Regions from separate parts of the Carboxydocella thermautotrophica DSM 16521 genome, predicted to be linked through region 2. Evidence: a T-box and tRNA genes for the amino acid it is inferred to sense, from the RefSeq annotation. Region 2 holds a T-box; the other holds one or more tRNA genes.
The links. A T-box is a leader RNA that pairs with one kind of tRNA and senses whether it is charged. The one in region 2 lies ahead of thrS (threonine--tRNA ligase), so its partner is inferred to be a tRNA-Thr.

Region 1: it encodes a tRNA-Thr, which carries the amino acid that the T-box ahead of thrS (threonine--tRNA ligase) is inferred to sense. The anticodon was not compared.

The regions. Positions count from the first base shown of each region.
Region 1 covers NZ_FUXM01000017.1:12,527-28,865, forward strand. The annotation lists gene B5D20_RS07590 (peptidoglycan-binding protein) at 1-464, shown strand, start outside; gene B5D20_RS07595 (HD-GYP domain-containing protein) at 638-1,843, shown strand; gene B5D20_RS07600 (hypothetical protein) at 1,928-2,113, shown strand; gene B5D20_RS07605 (TetR/AcrR family transcriptional regulator) at 2,130-2,717, opposite strand; tRNA gene B5D20_RS07610 (tRNA-Thr) at 2,787-2,862, shown strand; gene B5D20_RS07615 (ferritin-like domain-containing protein) at 2,961-3,503, opposite strand; gene B5D20_RS07620 (L,D-transpeptidase) at 3,646-4,518, shown strand; gene B5D20_RS13870 (hypothetical protein) at 4,575-4,727, shown strand; gene B5D20_RS07625 (nucleotide pyrophosphohydrolase) at 4,724-5,047, shown strand; gene B5D20_RS07630 (LolA-like protein) at 5,099-5,785, shown strand; gene hpt (hypoxanthine phosphoribosyltransferase) at 5,842-6,381, shown strand; gene guaA (glutamine-hydrolyzing GMP synthase) at 6,402-7,937, shown strand; gene hemE (uroporphyrinogen decarboxylase) at 8,069-9,097, shown strand; gene hemH (ferrochelatase) at 9,110-10,027, shown strand; gene hemG (protoporphyrinogen oxidase) at 10,024-11,439, shown strand; gene B5D20_RS07660 (flavodoxin family protein) at 11,459-12,139, shown strand; gene B5D20_RS07665 (response regulator transcription factor) at 12,247-12,921, shown strand; gene B5D20_RS07670 (sensor histidine kinase) at 12,918-14,378, shown strand; gene B5D20_RS07675 (LysR family transcriptional regulator) at 14,455-15,381, opposite strand; gene B5D20_RS07680 (Fic family protein) at 15,476-16,207, shown strand.
Region 2 covers NZ_FUXM01000015.1:6,077-22,415, forward strand. The annotation lists gene B5D20_RS07070 (S41 family peptidase) at 1-963, shown strand, start outside; gene B5D20_RS07075 (hypothetical protein) at 990-2,144, shown strand; gene B5D20_RS07080 (uracil-DNA glycosylase) at 2,135-2,707, shown strand; gene B5D20_RS07085 (sugar ABC transporter substrate-binding protein) at 2,740-4,005, shown strand; gene B5D20_RS07090 (DUF8189 domain-containing protein) at 4,044-4,934, shown strand; gene uvrB (excinuclease ABC subunit UvrB) at 5,024-7,009, shown strand; gene uvrA (excinuclease ABC subunit UvrA) at 7,027-9,861, shown strand; gene B5D20_RS07105 (OsmC family protein) at 9,879-10,295, shown strand; gene B5D20_RS07110 (hypothetical protein) at 10,295-11,269, shown strand; gene B5D20_RS07115 (permease) at 11,334-11,864, opposite strand; gene B5D20_RS07120 (VIT1/CCC1 transporter family protein) at 11,861-12,340, opposite strand; gene B5D20_RS07125 (PadR family transcriptional regulator) at 12,341-12,688, opposite strand; tRNA gene B5D20_RS07130 (tRNA-Cys) at 12,860-12,934, shown strand; gene ytxC (putative sporulation protein YtxC) at 13,037-13,921, shown strand; gene B5D20_RS07140 (DUF445 domain-containing protein) at 13,938-14,528, shown strand; T-box leader at 14,547-14,779, shown strand; gene thrS (threonine--tRNA ligase) at 14,828-16,339, shown strand, end outside.

The sequences.
Region 1 (16,339 bases), on a different contig from region 2:
ATTATGCGGCTATTGGGCAGCGGGCTGATCTGGTTCAGATCATGACCTATGATGAACACTGGATTGGGGGCCCGGCTGGACCTATTGCCTCTTATCCCTGGACAGAACAAGTAGTAAAATATGCGGTCAGCAAAATACCGGCTTCCAAAATTCTGCTGGGCCTGGCCACTTATGGGTATGATTGGGTTGGAACCGGTGCTCGCAGTGTAACCTATCCGCAAGCTGTAGCCAGAGCAGCCCAATATGGTGTTAAAGTTAACTGGGATGCTACAGCACTGGAATCCTGGTTTACCTATACCGATGAACAGGGACAAAAACATGAAGTTTGGTTTGAAAACGTAGAAAGCAATGCTAAAAGACTGGTGCTGGTAAAACAATATGGTTTAGCCGGTGCTGGTATCTGGCGCCTGGGCTTTGAGGATTCTGCCTACTGGCAGATGGTTCAGCAATATTTACAGCAATAAATATCCTGAAAAACCGGGCCGACTGGTCCGGTTTTTCTAAATAATAAATTGACTAAAAAATTCAGTCTTGTAGCGAAAATAATGAAGGATTTTGTGATTTTGTGCCGAATATTGTATGTGCCGAATATTGTAATAGAAGGCTTGTAACATTAGTAACAAGTGAGGGGCACTAAATGAGGAAGAAACGCTATATCATCAATGGCATATATGGTTTTATTATCGGTCTGCTCATACCCTTTTTCGCTACCGTGGTAGAAATGCTCAGTACAGGGGTTACTTTAAGCTGGCAGGCCTTTTGGGCTACCCATTTTGGACGGGCCTGGTTTTTACTGGTGGATATGGTACCACCATTAATTGGCATTTTGCTGGCCCGACTTACATTGAGCCAGGAAGAGTTGTTGAATCAACATAAAGAGCTGGTTGCGATTAAAAAACATCTTGAAGAACAAAACCGTCTCTGGGAGACGATTTTTCAAAGTACTCCCATTGCTTATGCTTTGATAGATAAAGATTACACTTTTAAACGGATAAATCGGGCTGCAATAGATATTGTGGGAATGCCGACAGAACGAGTTCTGGAGCGGCATTGTTTTGAGATTCTGGGGCGTAATAGCATTTGTCCCGGGTGTGCGGTAGCCCGTGCTTTTGTTAGCAAGGCGGTAGAGAGTCAGGTTAAAGAAGAGTTCAGTGGAGGACAAAGGCGGATTGTAGAACAAGTAGCAGTGCCCTTGATTGAAAATGGTGCAGTAGAGCAGGTACTGGAAATAATTATTGACAAAACCCAGGAAAGAATGCTACTGCAACAAAGAACTGAGGAAATGCTGGCAACCATTGATATTCTAGTTGGATTAATTGAGTTAAAGGACCAGTATACAGGAGGTCATTCCCAGCGGGTCAGACGCTGGGCAGGTTTACTGGCCAGATATATGAATTTGCCTCAGGAACTGGTGGAACAAATTGAAATGGCTGCCTCCTTACATGATATTGGGAAAATAGGCATTGCCGGCATGATTCTGAATAAACCCCATTGTTTATGTCCGGAAGAAAAGGATATAGTGCGGCGTCATCCGGTTATAGGGCAGGAAGCTCTGGCTGGACTGGAGCAATTTGAAGAGATAGCACTTATGATTCGGTCTCACCATGAACGCTGGGATGGCCAGGGTTATCCCGACGGGCTGGCAGGCAAAGATATTCCTTTAGGGGCACGGATAATCGGAGTGGTAGATGCCTATGATGCCATGATTTCAGACCGGGCTTATCGTAAAGCCCTTGACCAGGATGAAGCCGTAGCTGAGCTTAAAAAAGGTGCGGGTCAGCAATTTGATCCTGAAATCGTCCGTTGTTTTTGCGAGCTGCTGGAAAAGAAAAATAATAATTGAAAAAAAAGGTGAAAGATGAGCAGGAATTCACGCAATCATGGCGAATAATCTGTTATTGTATAACAGGATGCTGAGGTGGGTTCTGTGTATTGTAAGATCTGTCCGAACTGTTATGGTGATTCCTATAGTTCATCTCCCCATTTTACCTGGATTTGTCCCTACTGTGGTAAGGATATTACCAGGGAGCAAGGATTGCCTGCCGGTTCGCCCTTGGTTAAGAAAATACTGGAAGAGATTAAAACCGGACAGGAAAAATTAATAAAAAAATAAAAGCAAAAAGCAGGCGTTACTGACCTGCTTTATTATTTGTTAAACCGGATATTATTAGTTGATGGCAGATATTTTCCAGATGATTGATGGGAAATGAGGGTGTATTCGGTTTCAGGATCCAGTGTAAACAGGCAATGCTAACCGCACCAAAACAGGCAGCAGCGGCAGTTTCACAATCGAGTTCAGGTAGAATAAAGCCAGCCTGCTGGCCTTTGCGTAAGCTTTCAGCCCAGAGGGAAATGAAATCACTCAATTGGGAGCGAAACTGGTATTGCAGCTCTGAAGCTCCCCAGACCTCAGTTAAAAGCACCTGGCAAAATAATTTATTATGAGCAAAAAAATTCACCTGTACTTTTATAAGGCTATATATATCCTGGGGTGAGGGGTGGTTCAAGGCTTGCTGGCCGGCGGAAAGCAAAGGTTGCAAGCCATTTCTGATCAGCTTTGCAAATAAATCTTCTTTACTGTCAAAATGATAATACAGAGTTCCTTTGGCAACCTGGGCACGAGCAGCGATTTCATCCATTACTGCTCCGGCATATCCTTTTTCGGCAAATACCTCCAGGGCTTTGTTGAATATCTGTTGAAGTCGGGGTGAGACCATTTATTTCACCTCTTACCAATAGCTTATACTTGACAATAAAGGGCGATTTAGGTATTATTTTTGGTGCGAGCCGATGTAGCTCAGCCGGTAGAGCGGCGCACTCGTAATGCGTAGGTCAGGGGTTCGAGTCCCCTCATCGGCTCCAGAGAAATCAAGGCTTCCGGAATTTGGGCCGGAGGCTTTTTTGTTTATTGGTGCCTAATTGGTGCCCAACTTTAGCGAACAAAGTGTACTTATCTGTTTTTATCTTACTATGGACTGCCTATTTAAGCAAGGAAGCTCTCTCAAAGCTTCTTGAAAAAGTACCAGGTGCAACTCTTCATCCTGAATTATCCGCTCTAAAAGTTTTTGGATATAAGGATCGTCAATTTGCATAATACGATAACGATAATTAGCTATAGCTTGTTTTTCTGCTTCAATATCAGCTTGTAATTGATCATAAACACTTGTACCGTATTTTATATAACAGCCATTCCAGTAGTGCCCCCAGGTGCTGAAAGCACCTCGAATTCTTGGTTCACCACCTAAAAGTACAATAGTTTCTGCCAATAACTCCATATGATGCATTTCAGTAATAGCAATACCCTCTAAAAGTTCAGCTATTTTTTTATTTTTTATTATATAGTGATGATATAAATACTGGGTTATTGCAGTAAATTCGCTGGCAAATCCAGCATAATCATCCATCAACAGCTCAGCATAGTAAGGATTTGAAGAAACTACTTTTATTTCTGGATATGGCCCGGCAGCTGCATATTTGTTAGGAGCATGTGCTAGAAAAGGCATAAATATCACCCCTTATGTTATGCTATGCTTTAAGATATGATGTGAAGATGTGAAAAGTTAAATCAGTAATTCTATCTCCATTCTGCCCCTCATAGATATATAGATGTACTTTAATGCTATTTTCTATGAAGGGGTGGGGAGAATGAAAAGAGAAATTTATTTTATTGTTCTATTTATAGCATGTTTATTATTACCTTCGGCAGTTCAGGCTGCCATGAGGGTTGAGGTGGATTTAAGCACCCAGATGGTCAAGGTCTATGATAACAATCTCTTGCTGCGGGCCATGATTTGTTCAACCGGTGCGCCTGGGACGCCAACACCGGTGGGGGATTTTCGCATCCAGGGCAAAGGGCCAATGTTTGTTACTGATTATGGGGTTTCAGCCAAATATTATTCCGCTTTCAACGGGGATTATCTTTTTCATTCCATCCTTTTCGACCGAACCGGGAAACGCCTGATCAGCCGTTCAGTACAAATGCTAGGCCGGCCGGCGTCTCATGGCTGTATTCGCCTGAATCTCTATGATGCCAAGTGGTTACAGGAAAAGGTGCCCCGGGGAACACCGGTAAAAATCAGGAAAAGCGGCAAAGCAGGCATGAAAAAGGAAAAATGGAAAGTCCAGGTTAATGGCAAACTTTACCCTGCCTGGCTGGATATACGCTGGCTGGAAGGGCAGGCTTATCTGCGGGCACAACAATTATCCTGGTTTATTCCCGGGAAAATGATAATAAAAGGAACATATATACAGTTTGTCCGGGAAAAGACGGTTTTAGAGTTGTTTTTAAGCGAACCGGGGCTTAAAATAAATGGCAGGGAAACAAGGAGCAGTCTTGCGCCTCAGTTATTTGCCGATGGGCCATACCTGCCTTTGCTGCCTGTACTGTCCGCTTTGGGCTACCAGCTGGAATATATGAACAGAGCCAAAGTCATCAAAATCCAAACAGTGATACAGCTCCCCCAGCCTAATGGTACTGAAAATGTAGCTGATGGTGTATATGGCAATATATATAATTAAAGATTGATTGATAACACTTCCGGGCATAATAACAGAAAAAGTCCGGAGGTGCAGTTATGAAAAGACATGGTCATAAATCCTGGGGAACCTGGACTTCCTGGGGGGGAATCGGGGCAGCAGAGGAATTTTTTCAACTGGGCTGGGGCCCACTGGCTGGAGGCAGTGAGGCAATGATGAACAAGAAGAGTCACAGGGAGGATGACGGATGAAGCGCTTGCAGGAAGAGACCCATGCCTATATCAGCCAGTACAAGGAGGGCTATTTTAAGCCTTTGACCCTGGTAGCGCGACTGGCAGAAGAAGTAGGAGAGCTGGCCCGGGAAGTAAACCACCAGTTTGGCGAGAAACCCAAAAAACCGGGGGAGCCGCCAGGAGACATAGCTCTTGAACTGGCGGATATCTTATTCATTGTTGTCTGTTTTGCCAATTCTCTGGGTATAGATCTGGATGAAGCCTGGGACCGGATGATGGAAAAGTACCGGACCCGGGATAAAAACCGCTGGACGCCTATAACAGCTGAATCCGAGTAATATTAGCCCCCTGGCCCTCATAAGATGATAGTGAGGGAAGGGGGCTGGATTATGGGGAAAAACCGGTACTGGATTTTCATAACATTTAGCTTAGCGATTATAGCGGTTCTGGCTGCTGCGAGCTGGTGGTGGTTGACCCGCCCTCTTTCCCCTGAACAAATTTTGCAAAACTTGCCCCGGCAGATGGTGCAATTGCAGAGCTATGAATTTCAAAATCGCGCCTGGCTGGAGGTGGATGGGAAAAAACAGGATTTAAGTGATCTGCAGGGAGTAAAGGTTGGCCAGGATGTGCATTTGCAGGGCCAACTGCTTAAAACGCCTCTGGATTACTATCAGGTCAAGGGGAAAATTTATCTGAAGGACCCCTATGGTCGCTGGCAGCAAATGCCGCCACCGCAGGCGGGTAGCCAGGATTTGATTGAGATTTTGCTTTCATCCTGGGGCCTACTGGACTGGGGCCAGGGCCTAAAAGCAACGGACCAGATTACGGAAGCAAAGGTAGCAGGGGTGAATTGCTATCGTATCACTACTACTCCACGCATTACCAATCCCTATTTGAACCAGGCTTTTGGTCAGTTTAAGGGGACATTATGGCTGGATCAAAAAGAAGGAAAACTTTATCGAGTAATGCTGACCGGGACTCATCAGAAAAATCCCGGGGTAAAAATCTTTATTAACCTGGATTTTCGGCGACACAACCAGATTAATCAACCACTAAAACCACCGGTCATACCTTGACCGGTTTCCTTTTTCCGTGTTAAAATTGAAAAATAAACTTGCAGGGAGGACAGAACATGATCGCAGAGGCTGAACGGATTTTATTGTCAGAAGAGGAAATTCAGGCAAAAGTAAAGGAATTGGGAGCAGAAATTTCTTCCTATTATGGGGACAAGCCCATTTTGGCTCTGGGGATACTGAAAGGTGCTATTGTGTTCATGTCTGACTTGATTCGGCAGATCACCTGTCCACTGGAAATAGACTTCATGGCAGTATCCAGTTATGGTTCTTCCACCGAATCTTCCGGTGTGGTTAGAATCTTAAAGGATCTGGACTGCAGCATTGAGGGGAAAAACGTTCTGATTATTGAGGATATTATTGACAGTGGCCTCACTTTGAATTATCTCGTAGAAAACCTGAAATCCCGGGGGCCGGCCAGTGTTAAGATTGTAACTCTGCTGAATAAGCCCAGCCGGCGTAAAGTGAATATTCAAGCTGATTTTAACGGTTTTACCATTCCCGATGAATTTGTGGTGGGCTATGGTCTGGATTTTGCAGAAAGATACCGCAACCTGCCCTATATTTGCGTGTTAAAACCGGAAGCTTATCAGAAATAGGATAGGAGGCCATTAAAGAAATGCAACAGCAGGAAATGGTATTGGTCCTGGATTTCGGCGGTCAATACAGTCAGCTGATCGCCCGGCGCATCAGGGAGTGCAGGGTATATTGCGAAATGCTGCCTTATACCACTTCCCTGGAACGCATTAAAGCCATGAATCCGAAAGGGATTGTCTTTTCCGGCGGACCAGCCAGCGTCTACGGAGAAGGAGCACCGCGGATTGATGCCGCCATCTTTGAGCTGGGAATTCCGATTCTGGGTATTTGCTATGGCATGCAGCTGATGGCTTATACCCTGGGGGGCAAAGTGGACCGGGCTGTTAACCGGGAATATGGCAAAACCGAGCTGCGCATCCTGAAAGAGGATCAAGTTTTTGCCGGGATCGAAAGCCCTACCCAGTGCTGGATGAGCCATGGGGATTTTGTAGCTGCTGCTCCGGCTGGTTTTGAGGTGACAGCCCAGACGGAACATACTCCGGTGGCAGCTATGGCTGATTACCAGCGCCAGCTCTATGCGGTACAATTCCATCCGGAAGTGGTGCATACCCCGAAAGGCCAGGAGATGCTGCGCAATTTCCTCTTCAATGTTTGCGGCTGCCATGGTACCTGGAACATGGGCTCCTTTATTGAACAAACAGTAAAGGAAATTCGGGAGCGAGTAGGAGACCGCAAGGTGCTGTGTGCCCTCTCGGGGGGAGTGGATTCTTCCGTAGCAGCAGTACTGGTTCACAAGGCAGTAGGGGATCAACTGACCTGTGTTTTTGTTAACCATGGCCTTTTGCGCAAAGGGGAAGCCGAACAGGTACGGCGAATCTTTAGCGAGAAGTTTAAGATAAATCTGGTTTATGTGGATGCGGAAGAGCGGTTCCTGCAAAAACTGGCCGGGGTTACTGATCCGGAACGCAAACGGAAACTGATTGGCAATGAATTCATTTATGTTTTCGAAGATGAGGCCAAAAAACTGGGGCAGATTGATTTTCTGGTGCAGGGTACCCTCTATCCCGATGTGGTGGAGAGCGGCACGGAAACAGCAGCTACGATCAAAACCCACCACAATGTGGGGGGCTTGCCGGAAGACATGCAGTTTGAACTGATTGAACCCCTGCGCTGGCTGTTCAAGGATGAAGTGCGAGCAGTGGGTGAGGAACTGGGATTGCCTGCTGAGATCGTCTGGCGCCAGCCTTTCCCGGGCCCCGGGTTGGCGGTACGCATTTTGGGAGAGGTTACCAGGGACAAACTGGATATATTGCGGGAAGCTGATGCGATTGTTACTGAAGAGATCTTTAATGCGGGCTTGAACAAACAGGTATGGCAGTATTTCGCCGTACTGCCTTCCATGAAAAGTGTGGGTGTGATGGGGGATGAACGCACTTATGCATACACTATCGTAGTGCGAGCAGTGACCAGTGAGGACGGTATGACTGCGGACTGGGCCCGCTTGCCCTATGAGCTGCTGGAGCGCATCTCCAACCGGATTGTCAATGAGGTCCCCCATGTGAACCGGGTTGTCTATGATATAACTTCTAAGCCTCCTGGCACCATTGAGTGGGAGTAAATGCTATCCCTCCGTTTAACGGAGGGTATTTTGTTAATTAGCGAAAATAGGGTAAGATAAAAAAGGATTTTCTTCTTTCTCGTTGAATAGTAAAAAGTATGTGAAACTGAGGACAAGGAGGCAGTACATACATGAATGACACCTTTCTCAAAGCATGTCGCCGGGAGCCGGTGGATTATACTCCTGTTTGGCTGATGCGCCAGGCGGGCCGTTACATGGCCGAATATATGGCGATTAGAAGCAAGTATTCTTTCCTGGAAATGTGCAAGATTCCGGAAATTGCCGCTGAAGTTACTTTGCAACCGGTGAACAAACTGGGGGTGGATGCTGCCATCCTCTTTGCCGATATTCTTTTGCCTTTGGAAGGCATGGGGATTCAACTGGAGTTTGCCAAAAACGAGGGCCCGGTAATTCATAACCCGGTCCGAACCAGGGCGGATGTGGATGCCATCCGGGTCATTGAGGCGGAAGAGGCTACTCCCTATGTCATGGAAGCCATCCGTATCTTACGGCGGGAACTGGCAGATAAAGTTCCTCTGATCGGTTTTTCCGGTGCGCCCTTTACCCTGGCTAGCTATATTATCGAGGGGGGCGGCTCTAAAAATTATATTGAGTGCAAGAAGATGATGTGGCAGGCCCCCGAAGTTTGGCATGCTCTGATGGACAAGATTGCCGAGGTGATTTTGCGTTACCTCAAGGCTCAGATTGCTGCCGGAGCCCAGGCGGTGCAGTTATTTGACTCCTGGGTAGGGGCTCTGTCTCCCGAAGATTATCGTCAGTATGTGCTGCCTTATTCCAAAAAGGTGCTGGACGGCCTGAAGGATAGTGGCGTGCCCGTGATCCATTTTGCCAATAATGCCTCCAGCATGCTGGAACTGGTGAAAGAAGCCGGTGGAGATGTCATCGGCCTGGACTGGCGCATCAATATCGATGATGCCATTCGTCGCCTGGGCGATGATGTAGCTGTTCAGGGCAATCTGGATCCCATGATGTTGTTTGCACCGCCCCGGGTAATTGAGGAAAGGGTTAAGGATATTCTGGCCCGGGTTGGCAATCGGCCGGGACATATTTTTAACCTGGGCCATGGCATCCACAAAGATACCCCGGTAGAACATGTGATTGCTCTGGTGGAAGCAGTGCACAAACACAGTCGCCGGTAAGGAGTGAAGTAAATGGGAGAGCGGCTCAACGGGGTGCTGTTGCTGGGTTTTGGCGGGCCAGAAGGGCCAGAAGGGGTCGAGGCTTTTATGACCCGGTTGATGAAAGGGCGAAAACCGCCGCCGGTGATCACCAAAGTACAGGCCCGTTATCGGCAAATTGGAGGAAAGTCTCCCCTGCTGGAGATTACCAGGGCCCAGGCGGCCGCCCTGGAAGCCAGACTGAACCAGCTGGGAGGAAGCTGGAAGGTAGCGGTAGGAATGAGCAATTCGGCTCCATATATAGAAGAGGGCTTGAAGGAACTGATTGCAGCAGGGGCCGGGCAGGTTATCGCTCTCAGCATCTCGCCCCATTATTCGCGGATAACCACTGGAGCCTATCTGGCTGAAGTGGACAGGCTAAAGGAGCAGTTTTCCTGTCCGGTGATTCCGGCACCGGCCTGGTATGACCATCCCCTGTTTATCGCGGCTCTGGCTGCGAGGGGAAGGGAACAGCTACAGGACTTTGAGCGGCCGGAAGAAGTAGAATTGATTTTCAGTGCCCACAGCTTGCCTGTCTCCTATGTAAGTGGGTCGGAGGCTGACCCCTATCAGGAGCAGGTGGAAGTAACAGCCCGGGCTCTGGCTGCTCATTTTCCGGCCAATCCCTGGACCCTGGCTTACCAGAGCAAAGGGGGCGGGCAGGGGGAATGGCTGGGCCCGGAAGTGGAGGAAGTGCTGGAGCAGCTGGCGGCGAAGGGTAAAAAGGATGTCCTGCTGATTCCCATCGGTTTTGCGGCTGACCATATTGAGACACTGTATGACATAGATATCGAGCAGGCCAATCATGCCAGATCCCTGGGGCTGAATTTCCGGCGGGCCCGGGCAGTCAATGATTTGCCGTTATTTATTTCAGCCCTGGCGGAGGTTGTAACAGAGGTGATGAAAAGATGAAAAAAGTGGTCATTATCGGTGGCGGCATCACGGGTTTAGCGGCTGCCTACACTCTGGGGAAAAAGGGACAGGGCCAGGTGGACTATCTCCTGATCGAGCGGGAGCAGCGCCTGGGAGGCAAAATTGCCACAGATAAGGTTGATGGCTTTGTTATTGAAGGTGGGCCCGACTGTTTTCTTTCGGAAAAGCCTCAGGTGGCTCAGCTCAGTGCCGAACTGGGGATTGAGGAACAGCTCTTGCCCAGCCATGAGGCCAGCAAAGGGACTTATGTCTTTTCCGGAGGCAGACTGCACAAGCTGCCGGAAGGCTTGATGTTGATGGTGCCGACCAAAATCGTTCCTTTTGCGCTGAGCTCCCTCATTTCCTGGCCGGGAAAAATCCGCATGGGGATGGATCTGTTTATTCCACCGCGCCAGAGTGATGAAGATGAGAGTCTGGCCAGTTTTGTTACCCGCAGATTGGGGCGGGAAGCACTGGAGAAAATTGCTGAACCCCTCATTGGGGGCATTCATGCTGGGGATCCGGAGAAAATGAGCTTAAAGGCCAGTTTTCCCCGTTTCCTTGATATGGAAAAGAAATATGGTAGCCTGATTAAAGCCATGCTGGCAGCCCGAAGGCATAAAGCGCCGGTACAGTATCTGGCCAATGGTAAAATTGAAAAAACCTATTTCATGTCCTTCAAGGAGGGCATGGGACAACTGGTAGAGGCTGTTGCCAGCAAACTGGACCCGGCCAAAATCTGGCTGGGGCAGGAAGTAAAAGGGATAAAGCGTCAGGCTGACGGAAAGTATCTCGTGGAACTGGCAGGCAAAGAGCCGGTAATTGCCGATGCAATTATCCTGGCCACACCGGCCAATGCAGCGGCAGAATTGACCGCTGAACTGGATCGGGAAATCAGTCAGCTCTTGCAGGGCATTCCTTTTGTTTCCTCGGCTACTGTCTCTCTGGCTTACCGGAAAGGGGATGTAAAACAGGACCTGAACTCCTTTGGTTTTGTCATTCCCAGGGTGGAAGGGCGTAAAATCATGGCGGCTACGTATAGCTCTACCAAATGGTATGGGCATCGAACCCCGGGAGAGGAATATGTTCTCCTGCGGGCTTTTGTGGGCGGGCCAGCCAGTCAGGAGCTGGTCTTGCTGGATGACGAGCGCATGATCAGTATGGTTCGCGCCGAATTGCGGGAGATTATGGGCTTGACTGCAGATCCGTTGCTTACCCGGGTGTACCGCTGGGTTAAAGGCATGCCTCAGTATGTGCTGGGCCATCTGGAGCGGATTAAGGCCCTGGAGGAAAAAACGGCCCAGTATCCGGGGTTGCAGATCGTAGGCGGTTCTTATCGTGGAGTAGGTATTGGTAACTGTGTAGGCGAAGGCTGGAATGCCGCTGAAAACATCTTGAAGCAGCTGAGCTAAAAATATGGGAGGAGACCGCATGGAAGGGCAGAAACGGCAAGTGCTGGCACTGGTGGGCAGTTACCGCAAAGGGGGTAATACCGACTTGATCATTGAGCAGGCTCTGGCCGGGGCTAGAGACTGTGGAGCGGAAACGGAAAAATTTTTTGTGGATGATTTGCGGTTTACCTCCTGTCAGGGTTGCTATGAATGCCGGCCGGCAGGGGTATGCAAACTGGAGGATGATGTCCGCCTGATTCGGGATAAAATAGAGGCTGCTGATGGCATTATTATCGGTACTCCCATTTATGGAAATTACATGACCGGGCAACTAAAAATGTTGCTGGATCGTTTGATGGGGGTATTAACCCGACGGGTTTTTGATCCCCGGGAAAAGAAGTTCCAGACTTTTAGCCGCCTGGTGCCGAAACAGCGCAATGTATTGCTGGTATTCACAGCTGGCGCACCTCATCCTGAATGTGCTGAAGATGCTGAAAAACTGCTGCGACGGATGATGGAAAAGCATACCAATGGCGGGTTTATAGAAGCCCTGGTGGCTACTTCGGTTACCAGCCAGGGGGCTATTGCCATGAGTGTAGCGGAACTGCTGGAATTAGCCAGGCGATCCGGGATACCAATTGGGGAGGAACAGGCCCGCCAGGCCTGGGAGCGCAACCAGAGGGTACTGGCCCGGGCTTTTGAGCTGGGAAGAAAGTTATAAGGAAAGGAAACAGGCTGTCTGCGAGAGGCGGACAGCTTTTTTGTTCACACAATCGCCATATTCTTTCGTTATACTGAAATTAGCATCCTGGGTCGGAGGGTGAGGCTATGGCTGAGAAAAAAATTCTCGTGGTCGATGATGAAATGAGAATGCGCAAACTGGTAGGAGATTTTCTGAAAAAAGAAGGCTATGCTGTGCGGGAAGCAGCAGATGGTCGCCAGGCACTGGAGATTTTTCAGCGGGAACATCCGGATTTAGTTATACTGGATGTAATGATGCCGGAATATGATGGCTGGGCTGTCTGCCGGGAGATCAGAAAGACTTCCAGGGTCCCGATTATCATGTTAACGGCGCGGGGAGAAGAGGAGGATGAGCTTTTTGGTTTTGATCTGGGAGCAGATGAATATATCGCCAAGCCTTTTAGCTTAAAGATACTGGCAGCAAGAATCCAGGCCCTGTTTCGCCGCCTGGAAAACCGGCAAGTGGCGATAAGAAATTATGACGGGCTGGAAATCGATGAACCGGGGCGTAATGTTTATGTGAACGGGGAACGGATTGAACTAACACCCAAGGAGTTTGATCTTTTGCTCTATCTGGCAGATAATGCCGGCCGGGCTTTGAACAGGGATCAGATTTTAAATGCGGTATGGAATTATGATTACTTTGGCGATACCCGTACGGTGGATACCCATATCAAGCGACTCAGACTGAAACTGGGGGAGAAAAGCGAATTAATTCAGACGGTACGGGGGGTTGGTTACAGATTTGAGGTGAAAAAATGAGATTATCTATACGCACCAAACTATTTCTGGCAGGGAGTGGGCTGGTGGCCTTTTTTGTCGGGTTTTCTCTGCTGTTAAACAATCTTTATTTAAATGAATATTATCTCTGGCAAAAGAAAAACATTCTGATCGAGAGTCTGGAGATGCTTAACGAGAACTACCAGGGGGATCTTGAAACTATTGGATTGCAACTGGAAAAACTGGAGAGAAATCAAGGACTAAATGTTTATATTATCGGTCCGGGGATGGAGTTAAAGTATAATCCTGCGATGCGTCTTTTTGGTATGGGTGGCCCCGGTCGAAAAGGCATGGAGATGACCCTCTGGATGCATGTTTTGCGGTCAGATCTGTGGCAACGTCCCCAGGGGGAGTATCGGCTGGAAGTGGTGGAGGACCCGCGGCTGAAGACCAATTTTCTCCTGCTGACAGGGCGGTTAAAAACAGGGGAGCTGCTGGTATTGAGCCTGCCTGTTGCGGCTATTGATGAAAGCACTGCAGTTGCCAATCGCTTTTTCCTGTTCACGGGTCTGATCACAATAGTCCTGGGGGGACTGGGAGCATATATCTTCGCCCGGCGGTTTACCAGGCCGATTCTGGAGCTGAATGAACTGGCCCAGCATATGGCCCGGCTGGATTTTAGCCAGAAATATCGCGGGCAGACTGATGACGAGATCGGGCAGCTGGGGGAGAGCATTAATTCTATGTCTGAACAACTGGATAGGGCTATCAACCAGCTGCGGGAGGACATTGAGCGGGAACGCCGGATTGATCAAATGCGGAAGGAGTTTATCTCCAATGTTTCCCATGAATTAAAGACTCCTATTGCCTTGATTCAGGGTTACGCAGAAGGATTGAAACTAAATGTCAATGAGGATGAGGAAAGCAGAAATTTCTACTGTGATGTGATTATAGATGAGGCCGGCAAAATGAACCGGCTGGTGAGGGACCTGCTGGATTTATCCCAGATCGAGTCAGGTTATTTGCAACTGGAGAAGACGGAGTTTGACCTGGCGGAACTGCTAAGGCAGATTGTGGAAAAATTCCGGCCCCTGTTGAATGAACAGGGCGTAGATATTGGGCTGGACATACCCGGAGCTTTGCCGGTACTGGGGGATGTTGGTCGGATTGAGCAGGTCGTGATTAACTATTTGAATAATGCGATAAACCATCTGGACCAGCGCAAGCAGCTTAGAATCAAGGCCAGGCGGCGGGGGGAAAAGGTTCGGGTCGAAGTGTTCAACAGCGGCCAGTCTATTCCGGCCGAGGCTCTGGAAAAAATCTGGACCAGTTTTTATAAAGTAGACAAAGCCCGTACCAGAGCCTATGGTGGTACCGGGCTGGGTCTGGCCGTTGTGAGGGCGATTATGGAATTGCACCAGAATGGGTACGGCGCCGAGAATTTGCCCGATGGGGTGAATTTCTGGTTTGAGCTGGATTTTCATCAATCTGCCACCTAGTTTTCACAGAACTGCCACAGAAACAGCATATAATCTGCTTTGTACAAAAACAAAGCAGGAGGGAAAGAGAATGAAATTAAGTCGGCAGTTGCTCTGCGGGCTCAGTATCGGCAGCAGCAAAAATCAGTAACTCCATGAATTTGCCAGCAGCCAGGGGTAAAGGAAAATCGGAACGGGTAACTACCCCCAGATGACGCCGGGGCAGTTCCAGTTCCAGCGGTAGGAGAAAGACCTGACCGCTGGCCAGTTCTGCCTGCACATAGGCTAAAGGCAGGAAGGTGAGGCCCAGCCCGATTTTGGTCAATTCAACCAGCAAGTCAATGCTGCCGGATTCGATTTCGGGTTGAACGCTGAGATTGTGAGCAGCCAGAAGCTGATCCAGCAAGTTTCTGGTGGTAGTGGCTTTCTCCAGTAACAGCAATGGATAAGTTACGATTTCTTCAAGGGTCAGGGTTTGGCCCTGCAGTTGCCGGTACTGGGGGCCGGCGATAAAACCATAATTCAATTCTTGCAAAGGGACTGCCTGCAGGTTTGCAGGCAGTTCTTTTTCCGGGAGGTGGATGACCGCCAGATCCACCAGTCCCCGGCTTAATAAATCCAGACAGCCCGGGGAAGTGGTGTTGGTGACCCGGAGTTTGAGCTGGGGATAGAGCTGGCTAAAGTGTTGAAAGGGATGAAGCAAGAAATGCTTACAAATAGTGTCGGTAGCTCCCAGTCGCACTTCGCCCCGAGCCAGGGTGCGCATTTCATCCAGGGTGCGCTCAGCGGTTTTGATGGCCAGGTATGCCTGCTCGATATGCTGGAAAAGGACTTCGCCCTCTCTGGTTAAGCGGACTTGCTTGGTATGGCGGGAGAAGAGAGAGCAACCCAGCTGCTCTTCCAGAGCCTTGATATTCTGACTGACGGCTGACTGGGAAATGAACAGTTCCCGGGCTGCGGCAGAGAAGCTCAGGCTTTTGGCTACATGGTAGAAAACTTTATAGAGTTCAAAGCTGATGTTCATCTTACCGCTCCTGTGATAGTTTTTGCTTTATTGTATCATTAGATAATTTTTCTTAGCAACTATTTGGCGATATAATAAAGATGGGGTGGTAAAGATGAACTTTGCGCTGATTGAGCAAAAAAAGAGAATGCTTGACGCTAAACGGCCGTTGCCAGCCAGTACTGTAAAATCTTTACGGGAGCATATTCTGGTAGAATGGACCTATAATTCTAATGCCATCGAAGGAAATACCCTGACTATTTATGAAACTAAGGTGGTCCTGGAAGGGATAACTATTGGGGGCAAGTCCTTGAAAGAACATTTGGAGGTTATCAACCATAAAGATGCTATTTTATATCTGGAGGAGTTAGTAGATAAGGATGCTCCCCTGACTGAGTGGGAGATTAAGAATATTCACCGGCTTGTATTAAAGAATATTGATGATGCTAATGCCGGGGTGTATAGGAAAGAAAATGTGATAATCAGTGGGGCTAAACATCGACCGCCTCAGCATTTTCTTGTAAAAGAGCAGATGGAAAACCTGATAAAACAGTATCAGGGGGAGTGGCGTAACCTCCATCCAATTGAAAGGGCGGCTCTATTACATGGCGAGTTTGTTAAAATCCATCCCTTTGTGGATGGAAATGGCAGAACAGCAAGGCTTTTGTTAAATTTTGAGTTGATGAAAGCGAGTTATCCGCCAGTAATTATTAAGAAAGAACGGCGGGCAGAATACTATGATTCCCTTGATAATGCTCATATTTCCGGGGATTACAGGGATTTTATTAGCCTTGTGGCTAGTTGTGTTGAAGAGAGTTTGGATTTGTGGTTAAGTGTAGTTTTATAAGCAGGAAAACACAACATGGGTTGTAGGCCGGGGCGGCCGCAGCTAAATTGGGTTTAGACAGTTATTAAGCCTAGAAAAACCCTATTTGCAGATGCCAGCTATACCCGGTATGGGGGGATTAAGGGTATCTGA
Region 2 (16,339 bases):
GTGGAGGGAGCAGCCAAAGGCATTGTTGAGGCGCTGGATGATCCCTATTCCGTTTACATGGATAGCAAAACTTTTAAACATTTGCAGGAACAGATTTCCGGGGCATTTGGCGGGGTCGGTATCCAGGTGGCCGTAAAAGACAAACATATTACAGTAATTGCGCCCATTAAAGGGACTCCTGCCTACCGGGCTGGCATTAAGGCCGGGGATGTGATTGCCAAAATTAACGGAGAAGATGCCCTGGATATGGATATTGAGCGGGCTGTGCAGCTGTTGCGGGGCAAGCCTGGTACAACGGTAAAAATCACGGTTGTACGCAAGAATGAAAGCAAACCCCTGGAGTTTACTCTGACCAGGGAGATTATCAATGTTCCCAGTGTGGATGGTAAATTATTGCCAGACCTGCCGGTGGCTTATATCAGCATCAGCATGTTCAATGAGCATACCGGTGATGAGCTGGTCAAGGTCCTGAATGATCTGAAAACCGAAGGGGATTATAAAGGCATAATTCTCGACCTCAGGGATAACCCCGGGGGTGAGTTGACCGCTGCTGTCAAAGTTGCTGACCAGTTTATTGGCAAGGGGCCGGTGGTAACCATCCGTGACCGGAAGGGAGTAGTACAGGTCGAGGAATCCGATGCCGGCAAACTCAATTTACCTCTGGTGGTACTGGTCAATGGCAACAGTGCCAGTGCTTCGGAAATAGTTGCTGGTGCGATCCAGGATTATCAAGCTGGGGTACTGGTTGGGACCAGGACCTTTGGTAAAGGGGTTGTTCAGACTATTTATCCCATCGATAACACCACTGGTCTTAAATTGACTACTTCCAAATATTTTACTCCCAAAGGCAGAGATATTCACAAAAAGGGAATCACTCCTGATATAGTTGTAGAACAGCCGGAAAACGGGGAGGACCTGCAGCTAGCCAAAGCCAAGGAAATAATCCGGGCTAAACTGTATTAATTTACGAGGGGAAAGGGGGCATTTTGATGCTGGTTGATGTATCTGACCTGTGGGTTATTGCCAAACAGGTCTTGCTCATCCCTTTTGAAGCCCCCGCTTCAGTACTGATTATCCTGGTTCTCCTCTTTCTTCTCCAAAAAAAGCAATTTAAACGATATTTCGGGGATAGGGCCGGTTTACTGGCCTATAGCAAAGCCCTGGCCAGCCAGGCCCTCTGGGGTTTGGCTGGCGGAATCCTGGGCAGCTGGTTGCTGCTGGGCCTGGGCATTGATATTGATAGTCTGGGAGTACAGTGGCTCTGGCCCCTGGCTTTGATTCTGATGTTATTCCATCACCGCTTTTTATGTTTTTCCTATGCTGCCGGGATACTAACTCTGAGCAACCTGCTCTGGGGCTGGCCTGAAGTCAATGGTGTCCAGTTGATGTACCTGGTAGCTGTCCTGCATCTGCTGGAGGCAGTGCTGATCTGGTTTACCGGGGCCCGTTATGCGGCGCCCATTACTGTGGCCCATCCCCGCCAGGGTACGGTGGGAGGCTTTTATCTTCAGGCTTTCTGGCCCATTCCCCTGGTGATCTGGGTTCAATCCGGCGCTGATTTCTATCTTTTACCATTGCTGGCTGCTCTTGGCTATAGCGATTTGGCTCTGACCCGGCTGCCCTGGCAGCGGGCACGGCGTACAGCCTGGCAGTTAGCCGGTTTCAGTCTGGTGCTGGGCGGTTTGACCTGGCTGGCCAGTTTTTATCCCGGGCTATTGCCGCTGGCAGCCCTGTTCAGTCCCCTGGGACATGAACTGGTGGTGCACGCCAGTCCCCGGGAGGAAATGGCAGGCAAACCGCGCTGGCAATCCACTGCGGAACGGGGCTGGCAGGTACTGGCCACCCAGCCGGGCAGTTTTGCCGAGTGGCTGGGCCTGCGCCAGGGTGACTGGTTGTTGAATATCAACGGGCAGCCGGTGGGGGAAGATCTGCTAGCAGTTAGGGGCTGGGTGACGGTGGACTTTATTACCGCTCAGGGCCAATGGCAGCGCAAAATCGGCTTTCTGGCTCAGCACCATCAGTGGGGGATGACTCTTTCCCCGCGGGCGGAAGACCAGCCAGAAGTGCGGCTTTCCTTTGAAGGACTGGCGAAAAGGTTGTGGCAAAAACTGTTCCGGCAAAAGGAGGACTCCCGATGGATTTGACCCGGTTAGCGGAACAGGCGTTAGCATGCAATAAATGCGGGTTGAGGCAACAGGCTACCCAGGTGGTTTTCGGGGAAGGCAATCCCCGGGCTGATCTGATGTTTATCGGGGAAGGGCCGGGAGCGGAAGAAGACCGGCAGGGGCGACCCTTTGTCGGGGCTGCGGGTCAGCTGCTGACCCGGATGATTAGTGCCATGGGCTGGCGGCGGGACCAGGTCTATATCGCCAATATCGTCAAATGTCGGCCGCCGGGCAACCGCGTCCCTAAACCGGAAGAGGCCCGGGCCTGTTTGCCCTGGCTATATCAACAAATCGACCTGGTGCAGCCGAAAATTATCGTCTTGCTGGGCAGTACAGCTCTGCAAAATCTGATCAAACCCGGGGCGGCTATTACTCAATATCGCGGGCGCTGGTTTGTTGATGAACGCGGTATCTGGGTTATGCCCACCTATCATCCGGCTGCTTTGCTGCGGGATCCGGCCAAAAAGGCAGAATGCTGGCAGGATTTACAACAGGTGATGGCCGCCCTGGAGTATATGGGACTTCATCCTAATTCATACTAAGGATGAAGTCTTTTTTAATGGGGTGGATGAACATGGGCCGTCGCATTGTTGCTTTTTCGCTTGTGCTCCTGGTCGTGTTGACGGGCGGTTGTGGTTTGTTGAAAAAGGCCAAAAAGCCACTCAGCAAAAAAGAAAATGAAATTCCCATCGGAGTCGCCATGGCTAACATGGCGGGGGATGGCTATCCCTTTTTCAAAAAGGAGATGGACAAAGGAGCAAAGCCTGCCAAAGTCAAGCTGCTCTGGCAGGATGCCAAAAATGATGGTCCGACTCAGGCAGTACAGGTGGAAAAACTATTAGAGAAAAAAATCAAGGCCCTGGTTCTGCTGCCGGCGGATGCCGCCATTGCCAGAGATATAGTCAGCAAAACTGCGCAGAAAAAGGTTAAGGTTCTGATCCTGGAGAATTTGCCCCGTGACGTCAATGCCGATGGTTTTTTGTCTCCAGACTGGTTGCGGGCAGGGGAATTGCAGGGGGAGCTGTTAGTAAAGCAAAAATTCAAAGGCAATCTCCTGGTTTTGACAGCAGCGCAGCCTTCCATGGTGGAAGAAGCCCTGTTTGCTGGCTTGCAACGCAGCCTGCAGGGGCTAACGGGAATAAAGGTAAAACAAGCCCCGCTGGATGTAACTGGTAAGCCGGAAGATGTAGCCACACGGGCATATGAGGCATTAAAAAGCCAGACAGGCATTCAGGGTATAGTGGTTCAGCATAGTTTGCTGGTCCCAGGACTGATCAAATACCTCAAGGAGAAAAAGGAAAAGCAGGAAACTCTGCCAGTGACGGTGGCCCTGGGGGCCAGCAAAGAAGGGGCGGCAGCTATCGCCGGCGACCTGCTGACAGCAGACGTAGACACCCGGCCCGATTTACTGGCCTATTATGCTCTGGCGGGGGCCAGCAAACTGGCCAAAAAGGAAATGCTGGAATATGATCAGAAAATCAAAAATGATGGGGCGGATGTGCCGGTCAAAGTTATTCCGGTACGCCTGATTCGCAAGGATAATCTCTATCTGCTGGAAGAACGCTGGGGTAAGATTAAACCCCTTGCCGTCAAAAGCGGCTCCGGTAGCCAGGGAGATTCTAAATCCGGAGAAAGCGAAAAGAAAGGTCAAAGTGCAGGGGAAAGCACGCCCAGTAAAATAAAGATAAAAGGCAAGGAAGGCAAAACCCTGGAACTGGAGTTGAAACCCGGGGAGAGCCTGGAGCTGGAGATAGATGGGGAAATCAAGGCCATGAAACGGGGGAAAGGAGAAGAACAGGAAGGACAGCAGGGAGGCACAGAATCAGGTCAGGGAACATAAGATAAAGCAGTAACCCGAAGCAAAGCGGGGGAGGAGCCATGTTTTATCATCCCTATGACCTGGTAGCCAGGCATATGGTCAATAACTGGTCTGGCTGGACCTTAATGCCCGGAGGAGGAAAAACTCCGGATAAACCGGAATTGGTGGAATTTGATGATCGCCTTTTTTTCTTTGTTCGTGGGCTTAATGATGGCCTCTGGATAAATAGCCTGCGGCCCTTTAATCCCAGCCCTTTCAGCGGCTGGCGGGAAGTGCCAGGAGGCGGTAGGGCCCGCAGTGGACCAGGAGCGGCGGTGTATCGCAATCGCCTTTACCTGGTAGTAAGGGGCTTAAATGATGGGATCTGGTATAACCGGATGGATGATGATGAAGACTGGGACGGTTGGATAGAAGTGCCCGGCGGTGGCCGCACGACGGGCAGCCCGGAGGCTGTGAACTATGGCGGTTTCCTCTGGGTGTTTGTCCGCGGAACTGACAACCGTATCTACTCTAATCGGCTCAACCGCGATGGAATCTGGAGCGGCTGGTCGGAGGTGCCTGGCAATGGCCGTACTTTGTCCGGGCCCGGTGCAGCCAGTTATCGCGGCTATCTCTACCTGTTTGTTCGCGGTACTGATGACCGCATTTATCTCAACCGCCTGTCACCCCTGGGGATCTGGAGCGGCTGGTCAGAGGTTCCCGGCGGCGGCTTGACCCTGGCGGAACCGGAGGCGGTGGTATTCCGCTCGGAATTGAACCTATTTGTCAGAGGCACGGATAATGGTATTTACCAGAATATCCTGCGTCGGGACCTCTGGAGCGGCTGGTCGGAAGTCCCCGGTCAGGGTCGTACTCCTTCCGGACCGGCAGCGGAAAACTTCCGCAACTTGCTCTGGCTGGTGGTGCGGGGGATGGATGACAGCATATATTTTAATGTCAAAGTCTTTTAACCCGGTTTTGGCCGGGCTTTTTGTTTACTCGGAGACAATTTCGCTGTATCATATACTATGTGAGAACAAATATACGGAGTTGAAGGCAGATGGAGTTTAAGCTAAAATCCGAGTTTACCCCCAAAGGGGACCAGCCGGAGGCTATAGCCCGGCTGGTAGAGGGGTTAAATAAAGGTTATCGCTATCAGACCCTGCTGGGTGCTACCGGCACCGGCAAAACCTATACCATGGCCCAGGTAATCGCCCGGGTACAGCGGCCGACCCTGGTGATTGCTCACAATAAAACCCTGGCAGCCCAGCTGGCCAGTGAGTTCAAGGAATTTTTCCCGGACAATGCGGTCGAGTATTTTGTCAGCTATTATGATTATTATCAGCCAGAGGCCTATATTCCTCAGACTGATACTTATATCGAAAAAGATGCCTCTATCAATGATGAAATCGACAAATTGCGCCATTCGGCCACGGCAGCCCTGTTTGAGCGGCGGGATGTCATTATTGTGGCCAGTGTTTCCTGTATCTACGGCCTGGGTTCCCCCCAGGAATACCGGGAAAGCATGTTTTCCCTGCGGCCGGGGCAGATCTGGGACAGGGAGCAGATTTTACGCCGCCTGGTGGACATGCAGTATAATCGCAATGACCTCAATTTTACCCGGGGTACATTCCGGGTGCGGGGAGATGTAGTCGAAGTTTTCCCGGTCGCCTCCAGTGAGCGGGCCATTCGGCTGGAACTGTTCGGGGATGAACTGGAGCGCATAGTGGAGTTCGACCCCCTGACCGGAGAAATTTTCGGGGAGCGCCGGCATGTGGTGTTTTTTCCGGCCTCTCACTATGTGACCGGTCGTGAGACATTGGAGCGGGCCCTGGCTTCCATTGAAGCAGAGCTGAAAGAAAGGCTGGAAGAACTGCGGGCTCAGAATAAACTGCTGGAAGCCCAGCGGCTGGAGCAGCGGACCCGGCATGACCTGGAGATGCTGAGGGAAATGGGCTTTTGCCAGGGGATTGAAAACTATTCCCGGCATTTAACAGGGCGGGCGCCGGGGGAACCGCCTTATACCTTGCTGGACTATTTCCCGGATGACTTTTTGATTATGGTGGACGAATCCCATGTCACTATTCCCCAGATCGGAGCCATGTATGAAGGGGATCGCTCCCGCAAACAGGCCCTGGTGGATCACGGTTTCCGTTTGCCCTCTGCCTTTGATAACCGACCCTTGAAGTTTAGCGAGTTTGAGCAGAAAATCAATCAGATTATTTTCGTTTCCGCTACCCCCGGTCCCTACGAACTGGAAAAGAGTGCGCAAATAGTGGAACAGATCATCCGTCCCACCGGCTTGCTGGATCCGGAAATTCATGTTCGTCCCACTAAAGGGCAGATCGATGACCTGGTAGGGGAAATCCGGCAACGAGTGGAACGGGATGAGCGGGTGCTGGTCACTACCCTGACCAAGAAAATGGCGGAGGACCTGACTGATTACTTGCGGGAACTGGGCATCAAAGTCCGTTACCTGCATTCGGATATTAAAACCCTGGAGCGCATGTTGATTTTGCGCGACCTGCGCCTGGGGGTCTTCGATGTCCTGGTTGGCATTAACTTACTCAGAGAAGGCCTGGATTTGCCGGAGGTAAGCCTGGTCGCCATTCTGGATGCTGACAAGGAAGGTTATCTCCGTTCTGAACGGTCCTTGATTCAGACCATCGGCCGGGCGGCTCGCAATGCCAATGGTCAGGCGATCATGTATGCTGACCGCATCACCGATTCCATGGCCAGAGCCATCCAGGAGACCAACCGCCGCCGCAGTAAACAGATGGCTTACAACCAGGCCCATGGCATCGTGCCCCAGACGGTGCGCAAGGCGGTCCGGGATGTAATTGAGGCCACCCAGGCGGTAGCTGAAGCAGCGGCTAAATATGGTGAATCCACTGGCAAGAAGAAAAAGCTGAACAAAAGAGAGGTAGACAAACTGCTGCGGCAACTGGAGAAAGAAATGAAAGAGGCTGCCCGGCGCCTGGAATTTGAGCGGGCAGCGGAATTGCGGGATGCTATCCTGGAATTGCGCGCAGAATACCTGAGCTAAACAGGAGGTTAACAGCATTGATTAAAGATATTGTTGTAAAAGGTGCCAGAGTTCATAATCTGAAGAATATAGATATTACCATCCCCAGGGACAAGCTGGTGGTGCTCACCGGTTTATCCGGTTCCGGCAAGTCCTCTCTGGCCTTTGATACCATCTATGCCGAGGGCCAGCGCCGTTATGTGGAAAGCCTTTCCGCCTATGCCCGGCAGTTTCTGGGTCAGATGGACAAGCCGGATGTGGATTACATTGAGGGACTATCCCCGGCTATATCCATTGACCAGAAAACCACCAGCCGCAACCCCCGTTCCACGGTGGGTACGGTGACGGAAATCTATGACTACCTGCGGCTGTTGTTTGCCCGCATCGGTCGTCCCCGTTGCCCCCGCTGCGGCCAGCCCATTCAACAGCAAAGCCTGGACCAGATGCTGGACCAGATTCTGGGCCTGCCGTCAGCCAGCCGCCTGCAGATCCTGGCTCCCCTGGTACGAGGGCGTAAAGGGGAACATGCCAAACTGCTGGAGGAAATTCGCAAACAGGGATATGTCAGGGTGCGGATAGATGGGCAGATTTATGACCTGAATGAACCCATCAGCCTGGAAAAGAATAAAAAGCACACCATTGAGGTGGTGGTGGACCGGATTGTGCTGAAGGAAGGCATTCGCCAGCGCCTGGCCGATTCCCTGGAAGTGGCCCTGAAGCTGGGGGAAGGGATTGCAGTGGTGGATGTAATTGGCGGCGAAGAACTAACTTTCAGTGAAAATTTCGCCTGTATCGATTGCGGTATCAGTATCGAGGAAATTGCGCCCCGGCTGTTTTCCTTCAACTCCCCTTTTGGGGCCTGTCCGGAATGTACGGGGCTGGGGCAGAAGATGGAAATCGATCCGGAGCTGGTGATTCCGGACCCGGAAAAAAGCATCGCTGAAGGGGCGATCCTCCCATATAGCAGCAGCACTAACCAGTGGATGTGGCAACTGCTGGCGGCGGTGGGCAAACACTTTGGTTTTGATCTCCATACCCCCATCAGTCGCTTTACCCCTGAGCAAAAACAGGTCCTCCTTTATGGTGCTCCGGGGCAGAAAATCCACTGGACCTTTTACAGCAGTTATGGTCGCAAACATACCATGGATTCGGTCTGGGAGGGGATCATTCCCAACCTGGAGCGGCGTTACCGGGAATCCACTTCCGAGAGCGTCAAGGCGGAAATTGAGGAATACATGACCACCAAACCCTGTCCGGCCTGTCAGGGAGCCCGCCTGAAGCCGGAAGCCCTGGCCGTGCTGGTGGGAGGCAAGAACATCCGGGAAGTGACTGACCTTTCGGTGGAAGAGGCCCTGCGCTTCTTTGAGGAATTAGCGCTGACTGAGCGGGAACAGCTGATTGCCCGTCAGATCCTCAAGGAAATCAAGGCGCGCCTGGGTTTTCTCAATAATGTGGGTCTGGATTACCTGACCCTGAGCCGGGCGGCCCATACCTTATCCGGAGGTGAAGCCCAGCGCATCCGGCTGGCCACCCAGATCGGTTCCGGCCTGGTAGGAGTGCTCTATATTCTGGATGAACCCAGCATCGGCTTGCACCAGCGGGACAATGACCGCCTGCTGGCTACCCTGAAACAGCTGCGGGACCTGGGCAATACCCTGCTGGTGGTGGAACACGATGAAGATACCATTCTGGCCGCCGACCATGTCATCGATATCGGCCCTGGAGCCGGGGCCAATGGCGGGGAAGTGGTGGCCCAGGGGACAGTGGCGGAAATCATGGCCAATCCCCGCTCCCTGACCGGTCAGTATTTGAGTGGCAAAAAACGCATTCCGGTGCCGGCCCTGCGTCGGCCCCCCAATGGCAAATATCTGGAGATCATCGGGGCCCGGGAGAATAACCTGAAAAACCTGAATGTCCGCATTCCCCTGGGGGTATTTGTCTGTGTCACCGGGGTTTCCGGTTCCGGCAAATCCACTCTGGTCAATGAAATACTCTACAAGGGAGTTGCTGCCCATCTTTATCGGGCCAAGGATAAGCCCGGTGCCCATCAGGAAATCCGGGGCCTGGAGCATATCGACAAAGTAATCGATATCGACCAGTCCCCTATTGGCCGTACTCCCCGCTCCAATCCGGCTACCTATACCGGGGTCTTTGACGCTATTCGGGAGGTTTTCAGCCAGACTCCGGAAGCCCGGGTGCGAGGTTATAAGGCCGGAAGATTCAGTTTCAATGTTAAGGGGGGCCGCTGTGAAGCCTGCAGCGGGGATGGGATTATCAAGATTGAGATGCATTTCCTGCCCGATGTCTATGTCCCCTGTGAGGTATGCAAAGGCAAGAGGTATAATCGGGAGACGCTGGAAGTGAAGTACAAAGGCAAAACCATCGCTGATGTGCTGGAAATGGTAGTGGATGAGGCGGTGGAATTTTTCCAGAATATCCCCAAAATCCACCGTAAACTCAAGACCCTGCAGGATGTGGGCCTTGGCTATATCAAACTGGGGCAGCCGGCCACCACCCTGTCCGGCGGGGAAGCCCAGCGGGTCAAGCTGGCTACCGAGCTCAGCCGCCGCAGCACCGGCCGCACTCTTTATATTCTGGATGAGCCCACCACCGGTTTGCATATGGCTGATGTGGACAAACTATTACAGGTACTACACCGGCTGGTGGAAAACGGTGACACGGTGGTGGTGATCGAACACAACCTGGATGTAATTAAAACCGCCGATTATATCATCGATCTGGGGCCGGAAGGAGGCAATAAGGGCGGAGAGATAATCGCCCAGGGCACTCCGGAGGAAGTGGCGGCCCAGCCTCAGAGTTATACCGGCCAGTTCCTGGCCCGGCTGCTGGCCCGGGAGCGTCAGCTAGCATAGAGAGGGAGGTAATTAACATGAAGGTAAACATTAAATGGCAGGGGAAAATGCATTTTCTAGGGCGGGGGGCCCAGGAGGTGGATATTCCCATCGATGCTGCTCCGGCTGCCGGTGGTGAAGGCAAAGGCGCTTCGCCCATGGAGTTATTGCTAATGGGGGTTGCGGGCTGTACCGCCATTGATATTGTCTCCATTCTGGAGAAAATGCGCCTCAATTTGCAGGATTTTGTCGTAGAGGTTGAAGGGGAGCGGGCTGCTGATCACCCCAAAGTATTTACTGAAATCACCCTGGTTTACAGGGTCTGGGGCGAAATTCCAGAGGAGAAGCTGGTCAAGGCCATTGAACTGTCCCTGGATAAATACTGCAGTGCTTCTAACACCGTCAAAGGGGTAGCTAAAATCAATTATCGCTACGAAATTAACGGGGTGGTATGATGAAAAAACGGCAGTGCTGGAGCTGGCTGCTGTTTTTCTCCTTGCTGCTCGGCGGATGCAGCTTGCCCGGTATGGGGCCAGCTGCCGAGGATTTGAGCAAAGCAGCAAGCCAGTTTGCTGAAGCCCGCCTGAGCCGGGAGGAACAGAGTTTGCGCAATACCCTGACCACGGCCCGACGGAGTCAGATAGCGGAAATCTTAGGCCCCCTTAATCCCCACTGGGTCGGCTATCAAATCGGAGCAGTGGATACAGAGCAAAAAACAGTGACTGTCCGCTGGCAGGAAACCTACTCCGACCGCAGTTATACCCGGGTCTATCAAAGCCGGCTCAAACTGAAAAAAGAGGAAGGCCAGTGGCGGGTAGATGGCATTGAGGACCTGACCCCCGACTGGCTGGTAACCGCCCGGGATATTGCCCTGGTATTGCAGCAAAAGGGCGGGCAGGCCCGTACCCTGCTGTCCCTGGAACAATTGCCCAATGTAGCTTCTCCCCTGGGGGCGGAGCCGGGGACGGAATTCGGTGTTGGGCGGGAAGGCTTTGGCCCCCTGGCCCTGCGGCCGGATGGGAAGGAGCTGGCCCTGTCCACCCGCGGCCTCCATGCCTTTATTGCCCTGCTGCCGACTGAAGCTGCTGCCAGGCCGGCCTTAAAGCCCCTGGATTTGTACTTTGAAGGAGGAGTGGCGGCTCTGGCCTGGTCACCGGAGGGCAAATATCTGGCAGCCAATCTGGATACGCCTGCCGGGACCCGGCGTCTGGTAATTTATGAGCCGGGAGTGAAAAAGGTGTTGAAAACCCCTTTTGATGAGCAGTTTCCCTGGACTAACTATGATTTGAATTTCCTCTACTGGCTGCCGACTGGTCCGGAGCTTTATTTCCGGGTGACGGCGGCTCAGGGGACTGTACCCCAGCAGGGGGCAGAAGGAATCTGGAAATGGTCCCTGGCTACGGGGAAGCTGGAACAGGTGAAGAAATGAGAAACCAGGCCTTGCCGGTAAACCGGTCAGGCCTGGCTTTTTTAATTACCTCGTCATAATCTATTTAAAGAGTAACTGCTTTTCTATAAATTTCGTTTTTAGAATTAGAAGAGAGTATCTTCTCTATAAAGAATGAAGAAACTAAATAAGCAGGGAGGCTTATGCCAATGTGTAGGAAAGTGAACTTGTAGCCTAAAGAGGCAATTTCAAAAAGTACAATAGGGAGTTTTGTGCTTGACCATACTCCTAAAAAAAATAATACATAAGCTAGACGAGCGCCTTTTTTTAATAAAAGGGCAGCAATAGGGAAGGCTGCATATAAGGGTCCAGCAGCTGCTGTGCCTAAGAAAAATGCAACGGCTATTCCTTTTATTCCTGAATGCTGTCCCATGTATTTTATCATAGTTTCTTTTGGTGTCCATACATCTAATAGTCCAACGAGGACAAAGGTAGGAGGAAGTATTTTGAGCATGGTTATTATGTTTGAAAGAAAAATGCTAAAGGCCTTTGTTCCTGTAGGTTTATCATAAAAATAAATAGCAATTGTAATAATAAATAAAAAGATGGCCCATTTGTATTTTTTGACTATAATCATTTATTCATCACCTGACTTATCAAAAAAGTAAAGAGTATACATATGATAAGGGCTAACCCGTTTCTCAGTATTGCAGTAGGTTTATTAAAATATTTGATCTCGGCAGGAAGGGTTGCAATTCCTACCGCCATAAGGGTTGATACAAAGGCAGCAACTTGAGTGTAACCGGCACCATTGCTTAATAAAGTAGCCCCAAGGGGAAAGGCGATAAAGCTTGGAATTAATGTAATGGAGCCTATAGACAAAGCAATGATAACACCTAGTATTCCTGACTGTTTACCAATGATTTTAGAAACAGTAGGAGGATTGATGATGGATAAGGATATTCCTACAAAAAACATAATAGACAATACTTCAGGTAATAAATTTAAAAAAGAATTTTTTGCCTTAATTAAGGCTTGTCTTGTTTTCTTTTTATCTTTAATAAACGAAAAAAGTAAACCTATAGAAGCTATATAAAGAATAAAATTATCCATTTATTTTTCCTCCTGAACAAACATTTTTTTATAGTGGGATAAAAAAAACTGTAAATTTTTAATTCTTTGCTGAATATCTTCGTTGTATTCTGCTAGTTTTTCTAATCCCAGAGGAGTTATTTTGTACCATTTCTTTGGAGGGCCTGGTTCTGTTGTATCCCAATAGGCAGTAACTGCATTCATTTTTAAAAGGTCTTTTAAAGCTCTATACAAGGCCGCACCATCAATATTGTTATAAGGTAGTCTTTCGTTCATCTTATTTAAAAGCATTGAACCATAGGCTGGTTCTTCTGCTAACAACAATAAAACGAATGCAGGTACATGACGACCACATTTACCATTTGACATTGCATTTCACCCTTTCGATATTAAATGCATATATATGTTATTAACATTATAATGTTATCAATATATATGTGTCAATAATTATATAAAAAGATGGAGACATTCCTTTTACGCAATCACCAAATTAACTATTGACAAAACCCCGCTTTTTGTGTAACATAGAACATGCAATCCGGCGGCGTGGCGAAGTGGTAACGCAGCGGTCTGCAAAACCGAGATGCGTCGGTTCGATTCCGACCGCCGCCTCCATCTGACTGCTGAAGCTGAGTTTTCGTAAGATTTACGAAACTCAGCTTTTCTGCATAAGGGGACCTTTCCCGTCGGACACTATCCATAAGGAGGTGGCCGACCGTGGAACCTTATGCCATTGGCTCAGCCAGTGATACCAACCTGTTGAAAAAACACCTGTTACAGCAGTTTGACCGGCTGAAAGAAGAAGGCTTTCGCTTTGCCCTGAATGAATTTACATCCGGAGAATATACCTTCCTGGGTTTATCGGTCCACGATACTGGCCAGTTAGGTTATGCCGACAAGGAAATTCGCCAGATCATCCGCCATTTTGTGGCCGGGGCCGTGGCCGACCTGATTGTGGACCGCTGGGAAGAGGATTTGCTCTGGGGCTATATTCACAGCAACTACTATTACTTTGCCCCGGAAGAACAGCATCGCATCTTTGCCCTGGCCTGGCGGGAACTGAATGGGGAAGGACAGGAGCAGCTGGTGGTGCGCAAGCTGTTACGTAAGAACCGGATTACCGCCAAAGTGCTGGATTATCTGGCTACCAATCAAGAACTGGTAGTAGATGGCTTTTTGCGTTTTCGTTTACAGGAATATTTGCAGGAACTGGAACAGGCAGTGGAAAATGCCGTTGATGCCTTTCTTTTGGATCGGGAGTACCAGGAGTTCATCCGCCTGTTGCGCTACTTTGTCGACATCCAGGAACCGCGCACCCCGGAAGTCCATATTTTTTTTCCCCTCGACCGCCAGTTCCGCCTGGAAGACAGGGAGGGAGGGGCCCTGGCGGAGGATTTCGTGGATGACTGGTTGCAATACCAGCCGCCCAGTGAAATAAACCTGGATGACATCCTGGTTAGTGCCTTGATTACACTGGCTCCCGAACGGCTAATTATCCACAAAACCCCGGCCAACCGGCTCAAAACCAGGGGGATGCTGAAGGAGATTTTCGGCACCCGCTTGCAGGAGTGCTCAGGCTGCCATCGCTGTCTGGTCCATTAAACGAGGAGGGCTTGGCTTGTTACCGAAATGGGTAGTTTTGCCCCTGATTGGGGCTCTGATCGGATATGCTACTAACTACATTGCAGTGCGCATGTTATTCCGACCACGGCGGGCCTGGCATTTTCCCCTGATCAATTTTACTCTGCAGGGACTGATCCCCAAGCGTCAGGCGGAACTGGCCCGGGTGATCGGCCAGATTGTGGCGGAAGAGCTGCTGACAGCGGAGAAACTGGCGGAGGAATTGCGTCAGGTTATATTGAAACCTTCGGTTTTGCAGGCGATCAATCAGGGGGTGAAAAAGAGGGCGCTGGAAAAATTGCCTTCCTTTTTGCCTTTAGCCATGCGGACAGTGGCGGTGGAGTTAATCGGTGAGCTGGTGGATAAAGAGATACCGGCCTTACTGGGCAAAACCCTGGACAAGCTGGAGGGCCAGGTGGTGCAGGACCTGGAGCTGGCCCGGCTGGTGGAGGAGAAAGTGCTGGCCCTGGACCTGGACCAGCTGGAACAGCTGATCCTGAAGATTGCCGCCCAGGAATTGCGGCATATTGAAGTGCTGGGCGGAGTGCTGGGATTTTTTATCGGGCTCTTGCAGATTCTGTTTATTTAGGATATAATGTATAATCAAGTGAAAGCGAGGATGGGGACAAGTAGTCTCTCTTACCTCCTTCCAGAGAGGCGGGGTCACCGGCTGCAAGCCCTGCTAAGGAGAGGAGCAGATGAAACCACCCCGGAGTGCCGTTGCCAAAACCGGTTGGTGAGTAGTGACGGACGGCGCCCGCCGTTATCGGGATGGAGAGGTTTTGCCAGCTGGCAAAACAATTTGGGTGGAACCGCGGAAGCAGAGCTTTCGTCCCATAGGGATGAAAGCTTTTTATTTTTGGTTTGCAGAAAAAGGGGGTTTAATCAATGGCTGAACAGTTAGAGATTACTTTGAAAGATGGCTCAGTGCGAGAGTATCCGCAGGGAACTACAGTAGCAGAGGTAGCGGCCAGTATCGGCCGGGGTTTGGCCAAAGCCGCTCTGGCGGGGAAAATGAATGACAGGATTATCGATTTGCATCAGCCTTTACCTGGTTCGGGGGCGCTGGAGATTATCACAGCTGAGAGCCCGGAAGCGCTGGAAATCCTGCGCCATAGTGCCGCTCATATTATGGCGGCTGCCGTGCAGAAACTTTACCCTGGTACTAAATTTGGGATTGGTCCGGCCATTGCCGATGGTTTTTACTATGACTTTGACAGCCCCCATACCTTTACTCCCGAGGATTTTGCCGCTATCGAGGCGGAAATGGCCCGATTGGTCAAAGAGGATTTGCCCTTTATCCGTAAGGAAATCAGCCGGGAGGAGGCGCTGGCCCTGTTCGGGAAACGGGGAGAAATCTACAAGGTGGAGATCATCAATGACCTGCCGGAAGATGCGGTGATCAGCATTTACCAGGTGGGGGATTTTGTTGACCTCTGTGCCGGGCCCCATTTGCCCTCCAGTGGCCGGATCAAGGCTTTCAAGATCATGAGCATTGCCGGAGCCTACTGGCGGGGCAGTGAAAAGAACAAGATGCTGCAGCGCCTTTATGCTACTGCCTTTTTCAAAAAGGAAGACCTGGAACAGTATCTGTTCCGGCTGGAAGAGGCCAAACGCCGGGATCATCGCAAAATCGGCCAGGAATTGAAGCTGTTTGATATTATGGATGAAGGCCCTGGTTTTCCTTTCTTCTTCCCCAAAGGGATGATAATTCGCAATGAACTGGAGAGTTTCTGGCGGGAAGAGCATCGCAAGGCGGGTTATCAGGAAATCCGTACTCCTATCATCCTGAACCGGCAGCTCTGGGAGCGTTCTGGCCACTGGGCCCACTACAAAGAAAATATGTATTTTACTAAAATCGATGACGAAGATTATGCTGTCAAACCGATGAACTGTCCTGGAGCTATTCTGGTCTACCGGTCCCAGCTCCATTCCTATCGGGATTTGCCCTTGCGCTATGGGGAAATGGGGCTGGTCCATCGCCATGAAAAATCGGGGGTATTACATGGCTTGATGCGGGTGCGCTGTTTTACCCAGGATGATGCCCATATCTTCATGTTGCCAGAGCAGATTAAGGACGAAATTCTGGGAGTAATCGAGTTAATCGACAAATTTTACTCCACTTTCGGCTTCGAATACAAAGTGGAATTGTCCACCCGACCGGAGGACTCCATGGGGTCAGATGAGATCTGGGAGCTGGCTACCAGTGCCCTGCGGGAGGCGCTGGAGGCCAGAGGGATGGAATACAAGGTCAATGAAGGGGATGGCGCCTTTTACGGACCTAAAATTGACTTCCACCTCAAGGATTGCCTGGGCCGGACCTGGCAGTGCGGTACCATTCAGCTGGACTTCCAGATGCCGGAGAAATTTGACCTGACCTATGTGGGTGAAGATGGGCAA